Regions from separate parts of the Chryseobacterium proteolyticum genome, predicted to be linked through region 3. Evidence: riboswitches for the same ligand, from Rfam matches in the RefSeq annotation. Region 3 holds a riboswitch; each other region holds the start of a gene.
The links. A riboswitch is a leader RNA that binds a small molecule or an ion and turns the genes downstream of it on or off. The one in region 3 is predicted to bind S-adenosylmethionine.
Positions count from the first base shown of each region.

Region 1 (8,189 bases), 820 kb from region 3:
CCATATGATAATCTGCCATTGCAATTGTAGTTCCCGAGAATGTGTTGGTTTCGATAATATCAGCTCCCGCTTCCAGATATTTTCTATGAACTTCTTCAATAGCATGAGGCTGTGTGAGGGAAAGTAGGTCGTTATTTCCTTTAACCAGATGCGGATAATCTTTGAAACGCTCACCACGATAGTCTTCTTCTTCAAATTTGTATCGTTGAAGCATCGTTCCCATAGCCCCATCAAGAACTAAAATTCTTTCGGAGAGTGCCTTATATAATTGTTCTGAACTTTTCATTTTGTAGATTGTGGCTAAAGCCGTTAATATTATTTTTCTTAAATGGGCTAAAGCCCATTTCAATTGAGTTAATCCAATGCCTGTTTTAAATCTGCAATAACATCTTCCACGTTTTCCAACCCTACAGAACAACGTACAAGGCCGGCAGTGATTCCCACTTCATTCCTTTCCTCATCGGTTAATTTGGAATGTGTAGTAGAAGCAGGATGTGTAACAATTGTTCTGGTATCACCAAGATTTGCTGAAAGTGAACACATCTTTATTTTATCTAAAAATTTTCGACCTCCTTCAATTCCTCCTTTGATTTCAAAAGCGACAATATTCCCTCCTAATTTCATCTGTTTTTTTGCTACTTCATAGCTTGGATGTGAAGGTAAAAAAGGATATTTTACTAATTCCACATTCGGGTGGCTTTCTAAAAATTCAGCGACTTTCAATGCATTTTCACAATGCTTTTCAACTCTGATGGCTAAAGTTTCAAGACTTTTAGATAAAACCCATGCATTAAAAGGAGACATGGCTGGACCTGTATTTCTTGCAAAAAGATAGATTTCCCGGATAAGGTCTTCTTTTCCTACCGCAACTCCACCAAGAACCCTTCCTTGTCCGTCAATTAATTTTGTTGCCGAATGAACCACAATATCAGCTCCGTACTTGATAGGTTGTTGAAGATAAGGGGTGGCAAAACAATTATCTACAATGAAGATAAGATTATGTTTTTTTGCAATTTTCCCGAAAAACTCAAGATCCAGAATCTCAATTGCCGGATTAGTCGGAGTTTCCAGATATAAAATTTTTGTATTAGGTTTGATAAGCTTTTCAACATTTTCTGCATCTTCTGCCTTAAAATAGGTAGTCTCAATATTCCATTTCGGGAAATACTTTGTAAAAAGTGTGTGTGTAGATCCAAAAACAGACTGGCAGCTTACAATATGATCTCCGGCATCAAGCAAAGTTGCAAATGTTGAATAAATTGCTGCCATTCCGGTAGCAAAAGCATATCCCGCTTCCGCACCCTCCATTTTCACAATTTTATCGGTGAATTCAGTAACGTTTGGATTAGAGAATCTGCTGTATAAATTTTTTGATTTTTCTTCTGCAAAGCTCGCCCTCATATCCTCTGCATCCTGAAAAATAAAGCTGGATGTAAGATAGAGCGGAGTAGAATGTTCATCAAACTGAGTTCGTTCAGTCTGCGTTCTTATTGCAAACGTTTCAAAATTTTCCATATAGTTTTAATTTTAATATCATGTATCAATGCAACAGTTTACCAATGAATCGATCGAATCTGATCTGAGCCATTTTTATCGGCATACTGTTATATCGTTACATTCGTACATTGATTTATTTTGTTTCACTTACTCTTAAAATATCACCAAAAACACCTCTCGCGGTTACCTGTGCTCCCGCACCGGCTCCCATAATTACAATAGGGTTTTCACCATAGCTCTCCGTATAGATTTCAAAAATGGAATCTGATCCTTTTAATTGCCCTAATGCGGAAGTAGCCGGCACAGAAATTAATTTTACATCAAGTTCTCCTTTTTCTTTTTGAAGATCGCCATGTAGATCGCCTACATATCGTAGAACATGATCTGCCTCCTGATTTTGTTTAATTTTCTGGTATTCCTCGTCCAATTCTCCCAATCTGGAAATGAATTCATTTTTGCCAATAGAAAGAAGGTTTTCAGGAATTAGATTCTGAATATTAATATCATTGAATTCATTAATCAGATCCAACTCTCTCGCCAGAATCAAAAGCTTTCTTGCAACATCATTTCCTGAAAGGTCCTCACGAGGATCCGGTTCAGTAAATCCTTTCTCCATTGCTTCTCCTATAATGGTTGAAAATTTCTCATCTCTAACTGAAAAATTATTGAAGATATAACTTAAAGAACCTGAAAACACGCCTTTAATTCTTGTAATATTTTCCCCCGACAGGTGTAATAGTTTAATGGTATCGATCAAAGGCAAACCTGCTCCCACATTGGTTTCGTAAAGGTATCGTCTGTTATTTTTATTCAACGTATATCTTAGTTTACGATATTCTTCTATTGGAAGGGTATTGAAAATCTTATTGGAAGATACAAGATCAAATCCGTTCTCAGCTAAAGCATGATAATTCTTAACAAAATCCTTACTCGCCGTATTATCAACCACAATAAGATTCTCCAGCTGATTCTCTCTGGAGAAACTGATAAGTTCATCAACATTAGAAGGGTTTTCTGCAACTAAAACCTCATCATTCCAATTATGACCAAAACCTTTTTTTATTGAATGCTATTTTTCTTGAATTAGCAACAGCCACTACTTTAAGATCTATTTTTTTTCGTCTCTTAATTTCTTCGGAAGATTCCAATACCTGGTCAATCAGAGTTTTACCCACATTCCCATGTCCAATGATTGCAAGATGAACGGTTTTAGGTTTTTTGGATATTTCAGATTCAATGATATTCTTAGTTTTCTCATCCTGAGAAGAAGTAACTACAATATTTACTCTTTTTTCACTTGCTATCTGATTCAGAAGCAAAGGAAAAACATTATTTCTTGCGAGTTCCGCCAGTATTTTATTAAAATCTTCTGCTACAAATCCCAAAACTGAAACGTTATTAATACTATAAATCTGAGATACTGCCCCTGATTTCCTTTCTGCTTCAAATTCCTCTATCAGACAATTAACCGCATTTTCAGAATCGTTTTCGTGAACCAAAATTGATATTCCGTTTTCTATAGCTTGTTGTGAGATCACTCCTACACTAATCCTGGCTAAAGTAAGTGCTTTAAAAATTCTACCGTCAATACCGATTTCCCCTAAGAAATCTTCTCCTTCAAATTTGATGATTGATCTGTTCTTTAAAAATTTTATTTCGTTAACATTTTTCATCTGTTCATTCTTTATTGTTTAGCTTTATTACAGGTTTCTTGTAATTGTTCAGTTTCTTTCTGTAATAAAATGGTTTTAATGATATTATTTAATTGTTTGTATTCCATTAGGAAGGCATCATGCCCGTGAACTGAGGTGATCTCGTGATGAGAAACATTCTTTTTTTTACCTTTCAGTTTTTCAAAACACATCCGGATTTCGGAAGCAGGAAAGAACAAATCTGTATCAACGGAGATCAAGTGCATTCGTGCCTGTATATTCTCCAGCCTTTCTTCCTCGGCATTAATGTTCATCAGCAAATGATTCATCAGTTGATAAGATTTTAAACTAAATCTTTCATTAAGAGCTTTTCCGTGATATTCAAGCCAATCTTCCGATTCAAGCTTATTTTTTGCGGTATTGTATTTATTTTGAAATCTGTCGTTTAAAGATTGTGGGGTTCTATAACATAGCATTGCATGGATTCTTGCCTTTTGTAACGGAGCGTCATTTCCATTTAATAAAAATTTCTGAACCATACATTGCGCATGCAGCCAATCATGAGTTCTGAAATCACAGGCAATGGGAATAAATACTTCTGCAAGTTCCGGACGTTTAACCAGCATTTCCCATCCTATTCCTCCACCAAGAGAACCTCCGATAATGGCATATAGACTTTTAATGTTAAGTAATTCTAACCCTTTTAAAAATATGCCTGCAATATCCGAAGGAGTAAACTCTTCATATTCTTCAATTAAAAAATCATCATAACCATTTCCGGGAATATTGAAACACAAAACCGTATAGACATTGGTATCAACCACCTGGCCATCTCCTACTAATTGCTTCCACCAGCCATTTGTTCCCGATACATTGGAATTTCCCGTTAAAGCATGGTTGATTAAAATAACAGGTGCCGAAAACAGTTCTTTCCCGAAGGTCTGATAGCTCAACGGGATATTGCATTCCTTTCCGGAATTAGTTTGATACGAAAGATTAATATGTTTTAGTTCTGTTTTCAATTCTATTATACATTATTTATAATACAATTGAAAATGCCACAGGAAATGGCTGAAAAACTCAGTAAGTTATCTGTCCAAAAAATAATTTGGTAGAACGTAGCACCTTCTTCGCTTGCACAAAGGGTTGCTAAGGTTTCATCGGGTCTAATCCCTCAACCTTTCTTGATAACATTTTCAATATTTGAATGATCGAATGGTGCAAAGATATAATATTTTATTTAATTTTTTCATGAAAAAATTAATTTATTCTGAAAATCCCTGTAATCATTATAGTTACAAGGATGTGTTAAGAATTATTCAGATAGAAAAAATTGGAATTATTTTTCAAAAAAAATTACCTTCGTAGTGAAAAATGATGAACTATGACTGCAGAAAAACAAAGATTACAGGATATAAAATGGAAAAACTGGGGGCCTTATGTAAGCAACAGACAATGGGGTAATGTTCGTGAGGATTATAGTCCCAATGGCAATGCGTGGAATTTCACCAATCATGATAAAGCTGAAAGTCATGCCTACCGTTGGGGTGAAGAAGGGATTGCGGGAATATCGGACACCAAACAGCTTTTTTGTTTCGCTCTTTCATTTTGGAACAAAAAGGACAAAATGATCAAAGAACGTTTTTTCGGATTGAGTAATCCCCAGGGCAATCATGGTGAAGATATCAAAGAGATCTTTTACTATCTGGACAACACGCCTACCCATAGTTATATGAAGATGGTGTATAAATATCCGATCCATGAATTTCCTTATGATCACCTGCTATCTGAAAACGGAAGACGAAGCAAAAAAGAAGCTGAATTTGAAATCTTTGATACCGGAATCTTTGATAATGATGAATATTTTGATATTTTCATCGAATACTGTAAAGCAGATGCTGACGATTTTTTAGTCCGTATCACAGTTTGTAACAGGAGCCAAAACGATGCACCTATTGTTGTCGCTCCAACAGCCTGGTTCCGTAACAACTGGAAATGGGGATATAATACTTATAAGGGGCAGCTAAACGCCTCATACGACGGCTGTATTGATATTAACCATGATAGTATTTCCATCAAAAAATTCTATTCAAGAAACACCGGTGCCAAAAGTCTCTTTTGTGATAATGAAACCAATACACCTAAATTATACGGAGCTCCTTTAACAGATAACACCTATTTCAAGGATGGTATAAACGATCACATTATTCATAACTCCAATACCGTTAATCCGGAAAAAAGAGGCTCAAAAGCCGCTTTTGTGATTGAAGAAATTATTGGTGGGGGACAATCAAAAACCTTTGATTTCAGGCTGTCGCCAAACGACACCGATGAACCATTTCATCATTTTGATGAGATTTTCAACACCCGGATTGCTGAGGCCAACGAATTCTATGAAGAAGTTCAGCACGATGCAACGAATGATGATGAAAGAAATGTTCAACGTCAGGCGTTCGCAGGGCTATTATGGAACAAACAATTTTATCATTATAATGTTGGGAAATGGCTTAAGGGAGATCCTAATTTTGATGCACCGAGGGATTTCAACCACTATGTAAGAAATACAGAGTGGAACCACATGCACAATAAGGACATTATTTCAATGCCTGACAAATGGGAATACCCATGGTATGCTACCTGGGATCTCGCTTTTCACTGCGTTCCCTATGCATTAATTGATGCCCAGTTTGCAAAAAACCAACTTCTCTTGTTAACCAAAGAGTGGTATATGCATCCTAATGGACAACTTCCGGCGTATGAATGGAACTTAAGTGATGTAAATCCACCTGTCCATGCTTGGTCTTGTTTCAGGGTATTTAAGATTGATGAAAAGACCAATGGAAAACCGGATCTCCTGTTTCTGGAAAAGGTTTTTCAAAAATTACTTTTGAACTTTACCTGGTGGGTAAACCGTAAGGATAAAAACGGTAAAAATATTTTCGGCGGCGGTTTTCTAGGTCTTGATAATATCGGAGCTTTCGATCGTAATATGGAACTTAAAGACGGTGAGCATCTTGAACAGGCAGACGGTACAAGCTGGATGGCAATGTATGCATTGAATATGATGAGAATTGCAATGGAACTTGCCCAATACTATCAGGTATATGAAGACATGGCCATTAAGTTTTTTGAGCATTATCTTTACATCGCGGAAGCGATGGAAAACATGGGTGATGGAAAAGAAGGCCTTTGGAATGAAGAAGATGGTTTTTTCTATGATGTACTACAACTTGGGAACGGCGAAAGTGTTACGCTTCGTTTAAGAAGTATTGTCGGGCTTATTCCTTTATTTGCTGTGGAGATTATTGATCACGGATTATTGGAAAAAATGCCCAACTTTAAAATAAGAATGGAATGGGTGCTGAAAAATAAGCCGGAACTTACGAAACTGGTTTCCCATTGGGATGAAGAAGGTCATGGCAGAAAACATTTAATGAGTATCCTTCGTAAAAACAGACTAACAAAAGTCTTGACAAGAATGCTGGATGAAAAAGAATTTTTAAGTTCTTATGGTATCAGGGCCATGTCTAAAGTATATGAAGAAAATCCTTTTATTTTCTCTGTTCATGGGACAGAAAATGTGGTTTATTATACCCCTGCGGAAAGTGACAGCAGAATGTTTGGAGGAAACAGTAACTGGAGAGGCCCGATCTGGTTCCCTATTAACTTTTTGATTGTCGAAAGTCTGCAGCGTTTTCATTTCTATTATGGAAACAGCCTGAAAGTGGAATTACCGACAGGAAGCGGAGATAAAAGGAATCTGGATGAAGTAGCACAAAATATCAGTAACAGGCTATGTTCTATATTCCTTAAAGATGAAAATGGACAAAGAGCTTTTAATGGGGGAAACAATAAGTTTAATTACGATGAGCATTTCAAAGATTATATCACCTTTTATGAATATTTTCACGGAGATAACGGACGTGGAGTTGGCGCCTCACATCAAACAGGATGGACGGCAACGGTCGCTAAACTGATGAAACCGAGATAGAATAAAAATGTACCACTTTCTTAAGTGGTACATTTTTTTTTATCAATTAATTAACCTTTAGTATTGAACATCATTGATGCCTTAATTTTAGCCATAAACTAAAACAAGTAACAAAAATAATAATTATAATAGATTATTGATAAATATTTCATATATTTACATCGTTAACCTTTAAGAAAATGAAACTCAATGTTTAAATCTTAAAGAAAGAAAATACCCTCAACAACACATAATAAGCATAAAGCCGGATTTTAACAATCCGGCTTTTTTATTTTGTTTATAACATCCTTAAATTTTTTCCCCATTTACAAATACATCATAACCGATTTCTACATTAGGTTCCAAAGTTTTAGAAACAGAACAGTATTTATCAAATGATAACTGCGCTGCTTTCAAAGCCTTCGCAGGGTCGATGTTACCTTCCAAAAAAAAACTGAACTTTAATTGATTTAAAAGGCTTAGCATCATCGACAGGGACTCTCTCTCCTTCTACTTCTGCTTTAAAACCAGTGATATCCTGTCTTTGTTTTTTTAATATGGACACGACGTCTATTCCACTACATCCTGCAACTGCCATTAAAACACTTTCCATGGGAGAAACTCCTTTAGCTCCAGGCTGCGAAGTATTATCCAAAAGAATGGAATTCCCTTGGGAATTTGTACATTCAAACAAAAAGTCATCGTTTATTCTATTAAGTGTTATTTTCATTGTTCTGTTTATATTATTAAATCCTAGAATTAATCTATGATGTATTAAAGTTATCTATGCAAAATTATAAAATTCCTCTTGCTTTGATCTCAAGATATTTATTGATAACGTCAATATTTAAATTTTCAGGAAGGGTATACACTGTATAAATACCATACTTTCGAAGTTCCTGTATGATTAGTTTTTTTTCAAATTCAAATTTTTCAGCAATAACTTCATCATAAATCTCCTGCATACTCTCCGGATTCTTATGAATTAAAGTCTGGAGTTCCGAATTCTTAAAAAATACAACGACCAACAAATGATTTTTTGCAATGCCACGCAAGTACTTTAACTGCCT
Region 1 covers NZ_JBJLWK010000003.1:847,087-855,275, reverse strand. The annotation lists gene ACJ5H0_RS15010 (homocysteine S-methyltransferase family protein) at 1-286, opposite strand, end outside; gene ACJ5H0_RS15005 (O-succinylhomoserine sulfhydrylase) at 355-1,515, opposite strand; partial or broken gene ACJ5H0_RS15000 (ACT domain-containing protein) at 1,631-3,170, opposite strand; gene ACJ5H0_RS14995 (alpha/beta fold hydrolase) at 3,182-4,171, opposite strand; SAM riboswitch class I at 4,235-4,343, opposite strand; gene ACJ5H0_RS14990 (MGH1-like glycoside hydrolase domain-containing protein) at 4,534-7,140, shown strand; partial or broken gene ACJ5H0_RS14985 (OsmC family protein) at 7,429-7,849, opposite strand; partial or broken gene ACJ5H0_RS14980 (DUF58 domain-containing protein) at 7,914-8,189, opposite strand, start outside.
Region 1: another riboswitch for S-adenosylmethionine. It lies ahead of ACJ5H0_RS14995 (alpha/beta fold hydrolase); the one in region 3 lies ahead of ACJ5H0_RS10965 (TonB-dependent receptor plug domain-containing protein).

Region 2 (8,189 bases), 660 kb from region 3:
TGCATACATTAAGAAAAGCGGAGATGCTTTAAGTGTTGTTTTGATGCTTCCTTTCGGCTATAGTACAAATGAAACTCAATATAGGGGAATGGCAATGGATTTTCTTACAGGAGCTAAATTAGCCATTGAAAGAAATGCAAGAAACGGTCAGAAACTGGATATTAAAGTAGTTGATTCCGGTAATGAAGCTTCATTTAGGAATTCATTGACTCAAATCAATCCTAATAATACAGATTTAATTATAGGCCCATTCTTTAAATCGAATGTCATTGATGTTTTAGATTTTACTAAAAGCCAGAAAATTCCAATTGTAGCGCCGTTTGCAAATTCTCCGGAATTGTATAACTACAGTAATCTGGTTATTATTGAAACGAATGATCAAACCTATGCGGATAAAATTGTAGATGAAGTAAAAACTGTATACTCGGATCAAAAAATTTATATAGTTGCAGACAGCAAAAAGGAAAATGCAAATTATATTAAAGCTGGTCTCGAAAAGGCAGTGAAAAATCCAAATGTAACAATTGTAAGTTCTCCTGCAGAAATTAAGGCAGACCAGAATATGATGACGGGACAATCTGCTCCTGTAATAGCTATTTTAGCGAGTGATAACGATAGTACGGGAGAGGCTTTTTCAAATAGAGTTATTGCCCTGACAAAAGAAGTACAGGGAATAAAAGCTTTTAGCATGTATTATGCTCCAAGTTTTGAGAAAAAGGTAGACGACCTTAGTCAGGCGAGTCTGGTTTATTTAATGGACAGAAAAATCAATACGGACGGAAGTTTTGAAAAAGAGATTTTGGCAGCCTATAAAGGTAAATATTGCAAGACTCCTCCCAAATATGCAATTATTGGTTTTGATGTTGTCAATGACATGTTAACCAGAGAGAATAAAAAAGGAGAAATTTTTAAACAAATGAATAAAGTTCAAACTCAGCTTGCAACCAAGTTTGAATTTGTAAAGTCCAAAGCTAATGGAGCTTATGTGAATACTGGTTATCGTGTAATCCGATTAGTTCCTTAGTGAAGTACATTGGATGAAAGAAAATCTTCACATTATGTTTATATTTGCATAATATTTTAAATTATTAGATGAAAGCACTTGTATTTCCTGGGCAGGGTTCTCAGTTTGTTGGGATGGGAAAAGAACTATATGATTCTCGAAAAGACATAAAGGACTTGATGGAATCTGCCAATGAAATTTTAGGTTTCGATATTTTATCCCTTATGTTTAATGGGACAGAAGAAGATCTAAAGAAAACCGAGGTTACTCAGCCTTCTATTTTTATACATTCTGTAGCTGCTTTAAAAGCTGTAAATGGACTTGGTGCTGAAATGGTAGCCGGTCACTCTTTAGGAGAATTTTCAGCATTGGTCGCTAATGGAGTTCTGTCTTTTGATGACGGTCTTAAATTAGTATCTGGGCGAGCAAAAGCAATGCAGGAAGCTTGTGATATTAATCCAAGCTCAATGGCTGCAATTTTAGGATTGGAAGATGCCAAAGTTGAAGAAATTTGTGCACAGATCAATGGGATTGTTGTTCCTGCAAATTATAATTGTCCTGGGCAACTTGTAATTTCAGGAGAAACTGCTGCCGTAGAAGAAGCTTGTATTAAATTGAAAGAAGCGGGAGCGAAGAGAGCATTATTGCTACCTGTTAATGGAGCTTTTCATTCTCCATTGATGCAACCTGCACAAGAAAGATTGGCGGCTGCTATTGAACAAACTAAATTCAGAAAAGCAACGATTCCAGTTTATCAGAATATTACCACGACTGCAGTTACAAATCCTGACGAAATTAAGAAAAACCTGATTGCTCAGTTAACAGGTCCTGTAAAATGGACACAATCTGTTCAGAATATGATTAAAGACGGAGCATCTAACTTTGTAGAAGTTGGACCAGGAAAAACTTTACAGGGGTTGATCAAGAAAATTGATAGTTCTGTAGACGTTGCTTCGGCAATCTAAAAAATAAACAAATGGGCGAAATATTTTCACCGGGAAAGCTCATGCTTACTTCAGAATATTTCGCTATAGATGGAGCTCTTGTCCTAGCGGTACCAACCAGGCTGGGACAAGAGTTTTTCTTTGAAGAAACGGAAGATGGGAAATCATTGGTTTTTTGGGAAGCTTACCATCAAAATAAACTATGGCTGAAAGTGATCATTGATTATTCCTCTTGGAAAATCCTTGAGACAAATATAGCTCCCAGTGCCCAATTTCTTATAAAAACGTTGAAAAACGTCCAAAAGCTTTCTGCTCGTAAATTCCAAAATGCAGATTCTTACTTTTTAAAAACAAATCTACAGTTCCCTTCCGATTTTGGATTGGGAAGCAGTTCAACATTAATGAACAACCTTTCTGTGTGGGCTGAGACAGATCCTTTCGTGCTAAATAGTCTAAGTTTGGGTGGAAGTGGTTATGATATTGCTGTCGCAAAGGAAAAATCAGCAGTTTTGTATCAGAATAAACCGGTAATACAATATAAAAGAGTAACCTTTGATCCTATCTTTAAGGACAACTTGATTTTTATCCATTTAAATCAAAAACAAGACAGCAGGGAAGCAATCGATCTGTATAAGTCTAAAATAAAATCCCGGAAACTGATCGAAGTATTTTCAGCCCTTACCAATGAAATTCTATTATGTAATGAATTAAATGATTTTTGTCATTTAATGACTGTTCATGAAAGAAAAATTTCTGATTTTCTGAATATTCCTACCGTTAAAGACAAATTCTTCTCCGACTGTCCGGTTTTTGTGAAAAGTTTGGGTGCCTGGGGGGGGAGATTTTGTAATGAGTGCCAAATTTAGGGGCTTTGAGGACTATTTTCGGGGAAAAGGTTTTGCGACTATTTTTGAATGGGTTGATATAATTGCTTGATATTTAATAATTTGCCGTTCTGTTTTTTTCTTTGTCATTCTGACTTATATCATTATATTTAACCACCTGTAACACTAAATTAATATTTAATTTTGTTGGACTAAAAAAAGAAATAGAAAATATAAGTAAAATGAAACACGCTAAAATCATCCAGGATTTGCAAAAATTAGGGATTAAGGGAGACTATGAAATAATATATAATCCCTCATATGAGGAATTATTTCAAGCAGAAGTTTCTCCTGAAAATCAGGGTTTTGAGAGAGCTGAACTTACGGAATCTGGTGCAGTATCAGTAAAAACAGGAATTTTTACTGGCCGTTCTCCAAAAGACAGATACATTGTTCAGGATGATGTTACAAGAGACACAATTTTCTGGGATGGCAAAGTGAACTTGCCTACAACAGCAGAAATCTTCAAGTCTTGTAAAGAATTAGTGCTAGACCAACTTTCTTCTTCTAAGAAAATTTATGTTGTTGATGCATTTTGTGGAACAAATGCTGACACAAGACTTAAAGTGAGATTCATCGTAGAAGTTGCATGGCAGGCGCATTTCGTTACTAATATGTTCATCCGTCCATCTCATTATGAGCTGGAAAACTTTGGAGAACCTGATTTCACTGTTGTGAACGGTTCTAAAACAACGAATCCGAATTGGGAAGCTCAGGGACTAAATTCCGAGAATTTTGTAATGTTCAACCTTACGGAAAAATTACAGATCATTGGAGGAACCTGGTATGGAGGAGAAATGAAAAAAGGAATGTTTGCAATGATGAACTATTACCTTCCGCTAAAAGGAATGGCATCTATGCACTGTTCTGCAAACGTAGGAGAAGAAGGGGATGTTGCTTTGTTCTTCGGCCTTTCCGGAACAGGTAAAACAACTTTATCCGCTGATCCTAAAAGATATCTTATTGGTGACGATGAGCACGGTTGGGATAACAATGGAGTTTTCAACTATGAGGGAGGTTGCTATGCAAAAGTAATTGACTTATCGGAAGAAAAAGAACCGGACATTTTCAGAGCGATCAAAAGAGATGCTCTTCTTGAAAATGTTGTTGTAAATAATGGTGTTTCTGATTATACCGATAACTCAATCACTGAAAACACAAGAGTTTCTTATCCTATATACCATATTAACAAGATTGTACTGCCTTCTAAAGCTGGGCATGCTAAGAAGATTGTTTATCTTTCAGCTGATGCATTCGGAGTATTACCTCCGGTTTCAATTTTAGATGAAAATCAGGCTCAATACCACTTTTTATGTGGATATACTTCTAAATTAGCAGGAACTGAAAGAGGAATTACTTCTCCGGAACCTTCATTTTCTCCGGCTTTTGGTGAGGCATTTCTTACGTTACATCCTACCATGTACTCTAAAACCTTGATTGGTAAAATGAAAGAACATGGAGCAAAAGCTTATTTGGTAAATACAGGATGGAATGGTACAGGAAAAAGAATCTCATTAAAAGATACAAGAGCCATTATTGATGCAATAATTGATGGATCTATTGAGAACGCTCCTAAGGCGCAAGTACCTATTATGAACTTGGAAATTCCTACTTCTTTACCTAATGTTTCAGAAGGTATTCTGGATCCAAGACATACATACAGTGATGCTTCAGAGTGGGAAGAGAAGGCTAAAGACTTAGCATCAAGATATATTAAGAATTTTGAGCAGTACTGTAACACTGAAGAGGGGAAAAAGCTGGTTGCTTCCGGACCTCAATTACAAGAACAAACAATATAAAAAAAGAAAAGCCTCATCATTGATGAGGCTTTTTTATGTATTAAAACATCCTAAAAGCTTAATAAAGCCAGTCTGTATCCTTTCATTCCAAAGCCGGATAATACAGCATCTGTGTGAGCCGCTGTTACTGACTTTTGCCGGAATTCTTCTCTTTTATAGATATTGCTGATATGTACTTCAATCTTAGGTTTCTGTATATTCTTTAAACAGTCGGCTATCGCATAAGAGTAATGAGTAAAAGCCCCCGGATTAATAATAACAGCATCAAAATCATCTTCCTGAAGTCTGTTAATTAATTCTCCTTCAATATTCGATTGATAATAGTTCAGTTCGTAAGAAAGGAATTCATCTTTTAGTTTTTCCAAATATTCATCCATTGAAATTATTCCATAAATTTCAGGTTCTCTTGTGCCCAACAGATTTAGATTCGGTCCGTTTATGATTAAAATTTTCATAACATAAAATTAAAAAGTTTTTTTCGATTAGTGCGGATATTTTACGGGTTTTATTTGAGGGAGATGTTTTACATTATTTTTAATGATATTTCTCATGTTTAAAAATTTAACATTTTCTCTAATGGTTTGTTAACAGGTGTTTTAAGTGAAAATTAAGTTAATTTTTGAGAATTTAAAATAAAAAACAAATTAGTCTACTTGTTTTATAGACTAATTGTTTTTAGATTTGCATCCATATTTCGATCGGCTTATAAAGAAAGATGGAGGGAACTGACCCTATGAAGTCTTAACAACCTGCATGATGCAAGGTGTTACATTCAGCCTTTTAAGGAAAAATAAGCATTTGGTTAAATCAATTTCTTGATGCCCTTTGCTGTGTTTTCCGCAAAGGGTGTTTTTTTAATATTTAACAAATAAAATTGATTATGGTTAGTAAAAGTTTATTCAAAGCTGGTGTTTGGATTTCACCCGGTGCTTTGTTTTTCTTAGGCATTATTAGTGTTAATGGGCAGGAGATAAAGCAGAAGAAAGATACGCTTAGGGAAAAAGATATTGATGAAGTCGTTGTGGTAGCTTACGGTAAAGCGAAAAAGACGAGTTACACAGGTTCTGTAGCGACGATCTCCAGCGAAAAGATTAATAATCGGCCGGTAACCAATATTACAAAAGCTTTGGAAGGGCAGGTAGCGGGATTACAGGCAGTAAGTGCTTCAGGCCAACCGGGTGCTACGGCAACAATCCGTATCAGGGGGATCGGATCTATTAGTGCCTCAAGTAATCCTTTATTCGTGGTGGATGGAATTCCTTTTGATGGAAATATCAATTCTATCAGCCCAAATGATATAGAATCAATTAGTGTTTTGAAAGATGCTACGGCAAGCTCTCTGTATGGATCAAGAGGTGCTAACGGAGTGATTATTGTGACTACAAAGTCAGGGAAAAAAGGAGAATCACGAATCAATTTTAATATCAGTCAGGGATTTTCCAGCAGGGCTGTAAAGGACTATGAACAGGTTACCACGGACCAGTATTTTCAATTATATTGGGAAGCAATGAGAAATGGATATAAATCAGGACAGGTTTCAGCACAACAGGCTGCACAAATGGCCACAGATAATCTTGTGAATAATCTGGGCATCAATCCATATGGTTCTAACTATGCAAAACCGGTAGGGACAGATGGAAAACTGCTGCCTGGAGCAAGGCCTTTATGGAATGATGACTGGAGGGATATACTACAAAGAGTGGCCTCAAGAAACCAGGTTGATCTTGATTTTAGTGGCGGAAATGAAAAAGGAAACTATTTTTTCTCATTGGGATATCTTGATGATAAGGGTATTGCCATAGGATCCGGATTTACAAAATACAGTACGAGATTGAAGATTAATAATGAAGTGAAAAAATGGTTAACAGTTGGAGCAAACCTTAGCTATACCAATAGTCTTCAGGAGGCACCACCATCTTCCGATTCAAGAACTGATAATATTATTAATGCAGCCAGAGTAATTCCTTCTTTTTATCCATACTATGAAAGAAATCCTGATGGAAGCTATAAGCTTGATGCTAACGGAAATACAATTTACGACTTCGGAAAGTACAGGCCGACAAGTGCTTTGCAAAATCAAAATGCAGCAGCAACTTTGCCATTAGATAAAAATGAAAACAGGGAAGATAACTTTTCAGGAAAAGGATATTTGGATTTTACCTTCTTACCGGAATTAAAATTTAAATCCAGTTTTTCAATTGACCTGGTAAATTATAATGGGCATTATTATTCAAATCCGTTACTTGGGGAGGGTAGTGAAATCGGAGGTTCGGTGACCAAGACAAATTCACGGACATTATCTTATACAACCAGTAATATCTTGACCTATGACAAAAAATTCGATCAGCATCATTTCAATATTCTAGCTGGACAGGAGTTTTATCATTATGAGTATCAGACGATATCCGGAAGCCGAAGTCAGTTTTCTTTACCTTATTATTATGAACCGGATGCAGCGGCTTTATTAGGAGGTTTTAGTGGTAATAGTGATAAATTAGGTTTACTGAGTTTTTTAGGTAAAGCAGAGTATGATTTCAATAACACTTATTTTATTTCCGGATCTGTAAGATCAGACGGATCTTCCCGTTTTTCACCTCAAAACAGATGGGGAACTTTCTGGTCAGTAGGAGGTTCATGGAAGGCGTCTAATGAGCAATTCATTAAAAATCTAAATTTCTTTAATCAGCTAACCCTTCGTGCGAGTTACGGAGGACAGGGAAATGATAAGTTGAGTACTTATTATGCTTACCAGAGTCTTTACGCATTTTACAATAATCTGGGAGAAGGAGGAACAGTTGCTAGCAGGCTTCCCACTCCTGATCTTAAGTGGGAAACCAATCTTAACTTGAATGTGGGGCTGGAATTTGCTATTCTTAAAAACAGGGTTAAGGGTAATGTGGAATATTTCCAGCGTCAAAGTAAAGATCTTTTATTTGACAGGCCTTTGGCTCCCTCTCTTGGTTTTAGTGGTTATTCAGCGAATATTGGAGAATTGAAAAATACAGGCTTTGAATTTTCATTATTCACAACTCCGATTAAAACGGACGATTTCCAATGGGATGTTGATGTTAATGTAACAACCCTAAAAAACAGAATTACGAAACTTCCTAAAGGCCCAATTGTAACAGGAACTAAATTATTGCAGGTTGGGGGTTCTGTTTATGATTTCTTTATTCCGGAATGGGTTGGAGTTGATCCAAGTAACGGTGCTCCGCTATGGAAATATGTTTATCAGGATGCCAATGGGAATACAATAGAAGGAACAACTTCTGAATATGCAAAGGCGACAAAAACATTGCAGGGTTCTTCTTTGCCTAAATTCTCCGGTGGAATCACTACAAATATTACATATAAGGATTTTGATTTATCCGCGCTGCTAACTTTTAGTGTTGGAGGAAAAATTCTTGATACAGATTACACCATGTTAATGTCAAATGGAAGCAATGCTGGAAGGGCATGGAGCGCAGAGATGTTAAACAGATGGACGCCTGAAAATCCCAACACGGATGTTCCGGCTTTAAGTACAACGACAAATAACTGGACTTCAACGTCCTCAAGG
Region 2 covers NZ_JBJLWK010000003.1:690,944-699,132, forward strand. The annotation lists gene ACJ5H0_RS14165 (LysM peptidoglycan-binding domain-containing protein) at 1-1,024, shown strand, start outside; gene fabD (ACP S-malonyltransferase) at 1,093-1,968, shown strand; gene ACJ5H0_RS14175 (GYDIA family GHMP kinase) at 1,980-2,813, shown strand; gene pckA (phosphoenolpyruvate carboxykinase (ATP)) at 3,014-4,630, shown strand; gene ACJ5H0_RS14185 (type II 3-dehydroquinate dehydratase) at 4,681-5,085, opposite strand; SAM riboswitch class I at 5,331-5,427, shown strand; gene ACJ5H0_RS14190 (SusC/RagA family TonB-linked outer membrane protein) at 5,511-8,189, shown strand, end outside.
Region 2: another riboswitch for S-adenosylmethionine. It lies ahead of ACJ5H0_RS14190 (SusC/RagA family TonB-linked outer membrane protein); the one in region 3 lies ahead of ACJ5H0_RS10965 (TonB-dependent receptor plug domain-containing protein).

Region 3 (8,189 bases):
CATCATTCCGTCATCGATTGGTAATGCACGGTTATTTTGACCTGGCAGCAGAATATGGCATTTCAAGAATACACTTCAGAGAAGAGGACCGTATTAATGGATTGCATTCATGGCGTGCAAAAGGTTCGGTAATCTCTACATCGGTACATGATATCATTTGTTTTAATGCTCTTGAGCCCAATTGGGAATATGCTTTTTTCAGTCCATTTTTCTCAAGCATTTCAAAACCGGGATATGGAGAACATTCCACGGTTTTAGAGAAGATAGGACTTCGGAATAATCATGATGTAAAACTTATTGCTTTAGGAGGAATCTATGAGGAAAACATGGAGATAGCACTGAGATCGGGAGCAGAAGGCTTTGCCTTGCTGGGAGGGATCTGGATGAATGAGCAACCTGTAAGGGCATTTAATCAGTGCAGGAATAGAATGTTGGAATATAATTATCAAAACAGGTAGAAATTGATCAAAGAAAAATTACAATATATTTCCCAGGGAAATACAAAAGAAGAACAGGAATTGAATATTCACAGGGCTCTGGACGCCGGTGTAAAGTGGGTGCAGGTTCGTTGGAAAAACGCGCCTGGGAAAGAGCTTTTTGAATTGTGTGAAAAATCAAAATTACAATGTACCGAATACGGAGCAATATGTATTATTAATGATCACATACATTTGGCAGAATTCGTAGATGCTGATGGTGTACATTTAGGATTAGATGATGATACAATCACTCAGGCAAGACAGATTCTGGGTCCTGAAAAAATAATCGGGGGAACAGCCAATACATTAGAGCATGTCCTGCAAAGAATTGATGAATCTTGTGATTATATCGGTTTGGGGCCATTGCGGTATACACCGACAAAGGAGAAATTAAGTCCGGTACTGGGCTTTGAAGGGTATCAGCAACTGATCTGGGATTTAGAAAAAAGATCGGTTAAAATTCCTGCAATCTATGCAATTGGAGGTGTACGTCTTGAAGATGTAGAATTATTACAGAAAATTGGAATCCATGGAGTTGCTGTCTCCGGACAAATTACAGGCAGGCCGTCTGTCGTTAATGAATTTATAAAATCTTTCAAATGAATCAAATACTAACAATAGCAGGAAGAAATTTCGAATCAAGGCTATTTCTGGGAACGGGTAAATTCGGAAATCTGGCAGAAATGACACAATCTATTATTGCATCAGAAAGCAATATGGTGACAATGGCACTGAAAAGAATTGATGCTCAATCTAAGGATGACGGTATTCTCACGGCACTGCAGCCCACCAATACCCATCTTCTGCCTAACACCTCCGGAGCCCGTACTGCCAAAGAAGCAGTACTGGCTGCGCAATTGGCCAGAGAAGCGTTAGAAACAAACTGGGTGAAACTGGAAATACATCCGGACCCTAAATATTTACTGCCGGATCCTATAGAAACATTATATGCAACGGAAGAACTTGCGAAGCTTGGGTTTATTGTAATGCCTTACATTCATGCTGATCCCGTTTTATGCAAACGGTTAGAAGACGCAGGGACAGCAGTGGTTATGCCATTGGGAGCCCCTATCGGAACGAACAAAGGTCTTCGGACGTTGGATTTCCTGGAAATTATCATTAGCCAGAGCAACGTTCCTGTGGTAGTTGATGCAGGAATAGGAGCCCCATCTGATGCGGCAAAGGCCATGGAAATTGGTGCTGATGCCGTGTTGGTGAATACTGCTATAGCCGTGGCAAAGGATCCGATCAGTATGGCAATTGCATTTAAGGAAGGGGTTATTGCAGGAAGAAGAGCTTACGAAGCCGGACTGGGCTCGATCAGTTCCCATGCTGAGGCATCAAGCCCCTTGACTTCATTTTTATTTGAATAAATCGTATTAGAATGAAAAATTTTGAGGAGGTTTTCACATCCTATGAGTGGAATGATATTAAACAAAAACTGGAAAATGTCACTTTATCCGATGTAGAATACAGCCTTCAGAAGAAGCAGAAAACATTGGATGATTTCCTTAATCTTATTTCAATGGCTGCGGCTCCGAAATTAGAAGTGATGGCTGGCATGGCGAGAGCGATTACCCAAAAACGTTTTGGCAAAGTAATCCAGCTTTATGCACCTTTATACCTTAGTAACGAATGTCAGAACATTTGTACCTATTGTGGTTTTAGCTTAGACAATAAACTGAAAAGAAAAACACTTTCCGATACTGAGATTATGATAGAAGCAACGGTTCTGAAGGCGATGGGAGTAAATCATATATTGCTGGTAAGCGGTGAAGCGAATAAGACCGTAGGGATTGCCTACTTTCTGAATGCTGTTCGGTTATTAAAATCCCATTTTGCCAACATTTCTATCGAAGTACAGCCATTGTCAGAAGATGAATACCGATTACTCCATCAGGAAGGAGTTCATTCAATCCTTGTGTATCAGGAGACTTATCATCAGGAAGTGTATAAGCAGTATCATCCGAAAGGTAAAAAATCAAATTTTAATTTTCGTCTGGAAACACCTGACCGAATAGGAAGAGCAGGGATCCATAAAATGGGGTTAGGTGTTTTATTAGGATTGGAAGATTGGAGAGTCGATAGCTTCTTCAATGCAGCCCACATTGATTACCTGCAAAAGCAATATTGGAAAAGTAAATTTTCCGTATCATTTCCGAGATTACGGCCCGCTGAGGGAATCATAGAACCCAACTTCATTATGGAAGATAAAGAGCTTTTGCAACTCATTTGTGCTTACCGGATATGGAATGAAGATCTTGAAATTTCCATTTCTACAAGGGAGAATGAAAATTTCAGAAATCATATTGTATCTCTTGGAGCCACTTCCATGAGTGCCGGATCTAAGACTAATCCGGGAGGTTATGCTGTAGATCCTCAATCGTTGGAACAATTTGAAACCAGTGATGAAAGAAGCATGCTGGATATAAAAAATGTGATCAGGAATGCGGGATATGATCCTGTTATGAAAGATTGGGATTCTGTGTACAGTGGTTTTTAATAGAATGATCATGAATAGCGAAGAAATGTTTTCCAGGTACAGCCGTCAAATTTTTATTGATGAGATTGGTACTTCAGGGCAACGAAAAATACTTAATGCAAAAGTGCTTGTTGTGGGGGCTGGTGGATTGGGGAGTCCTGTTATTCAATATTTGGCAGCGGCAGGAGTTGGCATTTTAGGGATCGCAGACTTTGATAAAGTAGAGCTTCATAATCTGAACAGGCAGATTATTCATAATGAAAAAAGTGTCGGGATATCCAAAGTGTCCAGCGCAGTACAATTTGTTGAAGCACTTAACCGGCATATTACTATTATTCCCATTGATGAAAAGATAGATCTTTCAAATATTGAAAGGATAATTTCTAGATATGACCTGATTGTAGACGGATCAGATAACTTTTCTACACGGTATTTAATTAATGATGCTTGTGTGAGACTAAAAAAACCGGTGGTTTATGGAAGTATTCTGGGCTTTTCCGGTCAGGTGGCAGTATTTAATTACAGAGAGAGTAAAAACCTGAGGGATCTTTTTCCTGAACCACCGGTGGATGAAGATACCCCGGATTGTGATAGTTTAGGTGTTCTGGGATCATTACCCGGAATAATAGGAAGTATGATGGCACATCTGAGCCTGAAAATAATTACAGATCTTCCTGTGAATACCAATCAGCTGACTTTGGTCGATACTATGGACTGGAGATTTCACATCATCGATTTTTAATTATATTGTTTTTAAATAAATCGGGCAATAAGAATATTCTTACTGCCCGATTTTATGATAATTGATATGTTGATGTAGTATTAAAAGACTATAACCTGATTATTTACTATCCTGCTGCATTACCCCTCCGTTATCCTCTTTCTTGCTGCTGTTTAAGATATTCGGATCCTCTTTAGCCAGTTTGTTTTTGGTTGGGATCTTATAATTAATGGAAAGTCCGAAATTTCTTGTGTCATATTTTGTTCTCAAAGTAACCGCTTCTCCGGATGGCGGATTAGAACGAACTTGCATTACCTGTCCGTTAAAAATATCATTAGCAAATACAGAAACAGTAAGACGATTATCCAAAAACTTTTTAGTCAGTGTAATATCCAGTGAATTGCTGAATGGTTTTTCTGCTGTGAAGTAGAAATAACCTGCTTTTGGCGTCAGGTAGCTGTAGTTTGCTGTTAGCTTAATCTGTTTAGGCAGAATAAGTTGGGTCATCACATTGAAAATCCAGAATCCTTTGTTGTTTAGATTATCAATATCATGTTTCTGATATCCTGCATACAGATACATAAAATTGATTTTGTCTGGATTAAAATCAAACTTCATGATTTCGCTCATAGGCTTACTAAAAATCATGAAAGGGACAGGAAGCCCTACATTGAAATTGTGGATCCTCATGCTGGAAATGTTTATCTGCTCATTAAACAGGTTTTTTCCATTTTTTCTGATGATCTGTGCAACCTGATTTTTAGCTGAACTTACACTATATCCGATGAATGCATAATCAAAGGCAGAAAGTTTTACTTCATAATTGTCAAAGATCGTAGGCTGCAGATTCGGATTTCCGGTAACCTGGGTATTCGGTCCCTGGAATGTAGTGTTATTGGGATTAAGTGCAGAAATACTTGGCAGACTGATTTTCTTGTTATAGTTTGCTGAAACAGAAACCTGATTCATAAAGCTGTACTGAACACTTGCATTTGGAAATAATTTAAACTTATTAAAAGGGATCAGATTTTTCTGAACTATTGCACCGGTACTGTCAATCACCCTTGTAATTCCAGAGATGTCATAATTTTCAGCCCTTGATCCTAATGTGAAATCGAATTTTTTCAATTTAGCCTGGAACTCAAGATAGGTGGAAGCGGTCTGTCGTTGATAGTCCAGATTGGTCAGACCTCTGCTTTGAGTATCGAAGTTTTGTTTTTCATATAATCCACCGAAACTTACCTTTCCTCCATCAAGGATCTTGATTGGCTGCGAATAATCCACTTTAAAATTAGCAATTCTCATGTCAGATTCATTGTTCAGTAAAAGACCATCCGAAAATCTTGGAAGATTTTCGTTAGGATTGATGTAACTGATATCTCTGAAAATATTATTCTGATCAAATTTACTCGTTGATTTGGTATATCCGAACTGGAAATCTAGTTTTTGAGATTTATCACTAAAGCGTTTCTGATAGGTTATTACCGCTTCCTGTCTCAAATTATTCGTGTAGGCAGCATCAAATGCATGAAAATATCCTTCCCTGATACTGTCTTTAACAGGAATGTACGGTAGGTCAGCAAAACCGTTACTATCTGTGTAATTGCTGTTTTTATTATGATAGATATCGTAATTTAATAATAATCTGTCCTGTCCCAGATCAAATGTTAAGCCTGATTTCGCGAAATAACCACGGCCGATTCTATCCGTATTGCTTAATAATAAATCATTTTGATTCGAATTCAGCATACTTTCCCGATAGTTCTGTCCGATGTTCAGCTGCCATCCGAAATATTTATTACGGGCGTTTAAATTTAAAGAGTTGCTGGTTCTGCTTCTCAACTTACCGTAGTTGGTAAATGAATAATTTCCTGAATAAGTTGCCGTAAGATACTTATTAGCATTTTTGTTCGTAATGATATTCATAATTGCGCCCCCGGAAGTTGCCGGGAATTCAGCGCCAGGTTGAGTGATCACTTCAATTCGGTCTACAGAATTGGCAGGCATCCCTTCCAAAAATGAATTAAGTTCATTGGAAGTAATGTTTAAAGGGCGTCCGTTAAGATAAACATCAAGGATCTTTCCCTGATACATCATACCCGCAATATCAGTAGACACCAGACCCGGAAGTTTTTTGATACCCTCTAAAACATTTCCGTTGTTCAGCTGGGGCTGTTCTGAAAAATCAAAAATAGTACGGTCTGCCTTTTGTTCAACGGCTTTTTTAGTTTTGGTAATTACAACGCCTTCGATCTGCTTTTCCTTGACCTGGTTGTTGGTTTTTTCCTGAGCCTTTGTGACAATAATGCTTAAGGAAAATAAAACGAGTACAATTTTTTTTCATAATGGTTTTTACTACTACTCAGTTAGACGTTTAAAATAAAAAAAATGTTACAAGGAAAGTTTTTAGAGGGTTGTTTTATTCCATTAAATACCTCACAATAGAATATAATTATATTGCATCATCATACGGCTTGGTTTTGCGATTAATTTAAAAATTTTACAAATTATTTTTTTATTTGTAAAATAGTTATATCTTTGCCTCACAATTATCAAGAATCTCATAGATGGGATAGCAACCTGCAAAACAAGCAAGGTGCTGAAATAGATAAGCCGGCAAGCTCCGGAAAAAATGTTTTTCTATTCATTCCCATCTTACAATTTTTGTTTAAAATTTAAAATCAATGTTTAAGAACAGGGAAAATTACAGCACAATGAATTTGACTTTTTGCCCGGCAGATATCGAAGCAAAGCTTCTGTATGCTGGTGATCACTCATGGCATTTCGTGATGTGTATGTGTTGTTGTTCTTAGCCTCTGGTTTCTATTAACTAATAAAACCGTTTATCATTTTTCTTTTAGCCTTGTGTTTTCAAGGTTACAGGATACTTTTTGCTTAAAATTTTAAGCAAACAAAAAAATTATAATAAAAATTTAAAAATAAAACACATGCGCCATTTTAAAAATAGAAGTATCATTGCCTCGGCCACTTTAATTTCGACGTTTTACTTCGCCCAGTCTGATACTCTAAAATCAAAAAAAAATCGATGAGGTTGTTCTTCTCGGTTCAAGAGGATCAGGTAGATCATTAACAGATACTCCGGTTCCGGTAGACGTTATTAACATTTCAAAAATATTGAAACAAAGCCCGGTTAATAATATAAGCCAGGCTCTAAACTATATTGTCCCTTCTTTTTCCTCCACATCGCATACTGTAAATGACGGGACGGATTTTGTGGATCCTGCACAGTTGAGGGGTTTAGGTCCCGATCAGGTTTTAGTTTTACTTAATGGGAAAAGAAGGCATCAGTCTTCACTCATCAATGTAACACTTACACCAGGTAGGGGTTCGGTGGGAACAGATCTTAATGCGATTCCCGCTTTTGCTTTGGATAAAATTGAAGTGCTTCGGGATGGTGCTTCTGCCCAATACGGATCTGATGCTATTGCAGGAGTTGTCAATTTAGGTCTTAAAAAAAGATTGGGGCTATCCGGTCAGTTATTTTTGGGAGGATATGCTTCACCGGTTACCAACAATTTTTCCGGTGGACTGGATGGAGAAACCATCTCTTTAGACCTGAATTATGGATTCAAACTTGGAAAACATGGTTTCTTCAATATTACCACATCAACCCAATACCGGGATCCTTATTCCCGAGCTGGTGTGAGGAATGGCGATATATACAATGCCTATAATGCTATTAACTACAGGGCTGCTCAAGATGGGATAGATATAGACGGGCTTTATAAGAATATAAATAATACTTCCAATAGCCAGCAAATTATCAATACGATTAAACAATATGCAACAAAAGTAAATTATTTTTCATCTGATTTACAGAATAAAATTGCAAACGCCAATAATATTTCAACTTTACAGGGTTTATTAGGAGGGGATGTTACCAATGATGAACTTGCATATAGAGGACTTCAACGAAAAGATTTCAGTATCAGGGCTGGACAATCGAAATTGCAGTCAGCACAGGTTTATTATAATTCAGAAATTCCGATTAATGATGACTGGAAGGTGTATTCTTTTGGAGGATATAGCTACAGGCTTGGGAATGCCGGAGGTTTTTTCCGTTTGCCTAATACCGAGAGAAATATCAATTTTATAACACCCAACGGATATCTGCCGCAAATTGAGTCTACCATTAATGATTATTCATATGCAGCTGGGATCAAAGGAAAATGGAATGACTGGAATATAGATCTCAGTAACACTTTTGGGAAGAATACTTTCAATTTTGGAGTTGTTAATACTTTTAATTCTTCATTGGTCAACAACTCTCCAAGAAGATTTGATGCAGGTGGACTTGAGTTTTTGCAAAACACCCTAAACCTTGACTTTTCCAAAAAGTATGATGTATTGCATGGGCTGAACATTGCATTTGGAGGGGAATACCGTTATGAAAATTATAAGGTGAATGCCGGTAACGAGAATTCTTATGCCTCTTATGATATTTATGGAAATGTAGTGACCGTAAATACTCCAAAAAATGAGCTTG
Region 3 covers NZ_JBJLWK010000003.1:31,270-39,458, reverse strand. The annotation lists gene ACJ5H0_RS10995 (thiamine phosphate synthase) at 1-458, shown strand, start outside; gene ACJ5H0_RS10990 (thiamine phosphate synthase) at 462-1,082, shown strand; gene ACJ5H0_RS10985 (thiazole synthase) at 1,079-1,852, shown strand; gene thiH (2-iminoacetate synthase ThiH) at 1,864-2,982, shown strand; gene ACJ5H0_RS10975 (HesA/MoeB/ThiF family protein) at 2,993-3,703, shown strand; gene ACJ5H0_RS10970 (TonB-dependent receptor domain-containing protein) at 3,803-5,800, opposite strand; SAM-I-IV-variant riboswitch at 6,227-6,325, shown strand; gene ACJ5H0_RS10965 (TonB-dependent receptor plug domain-containing protein) at 6,818-8,189, shown strand, end outside.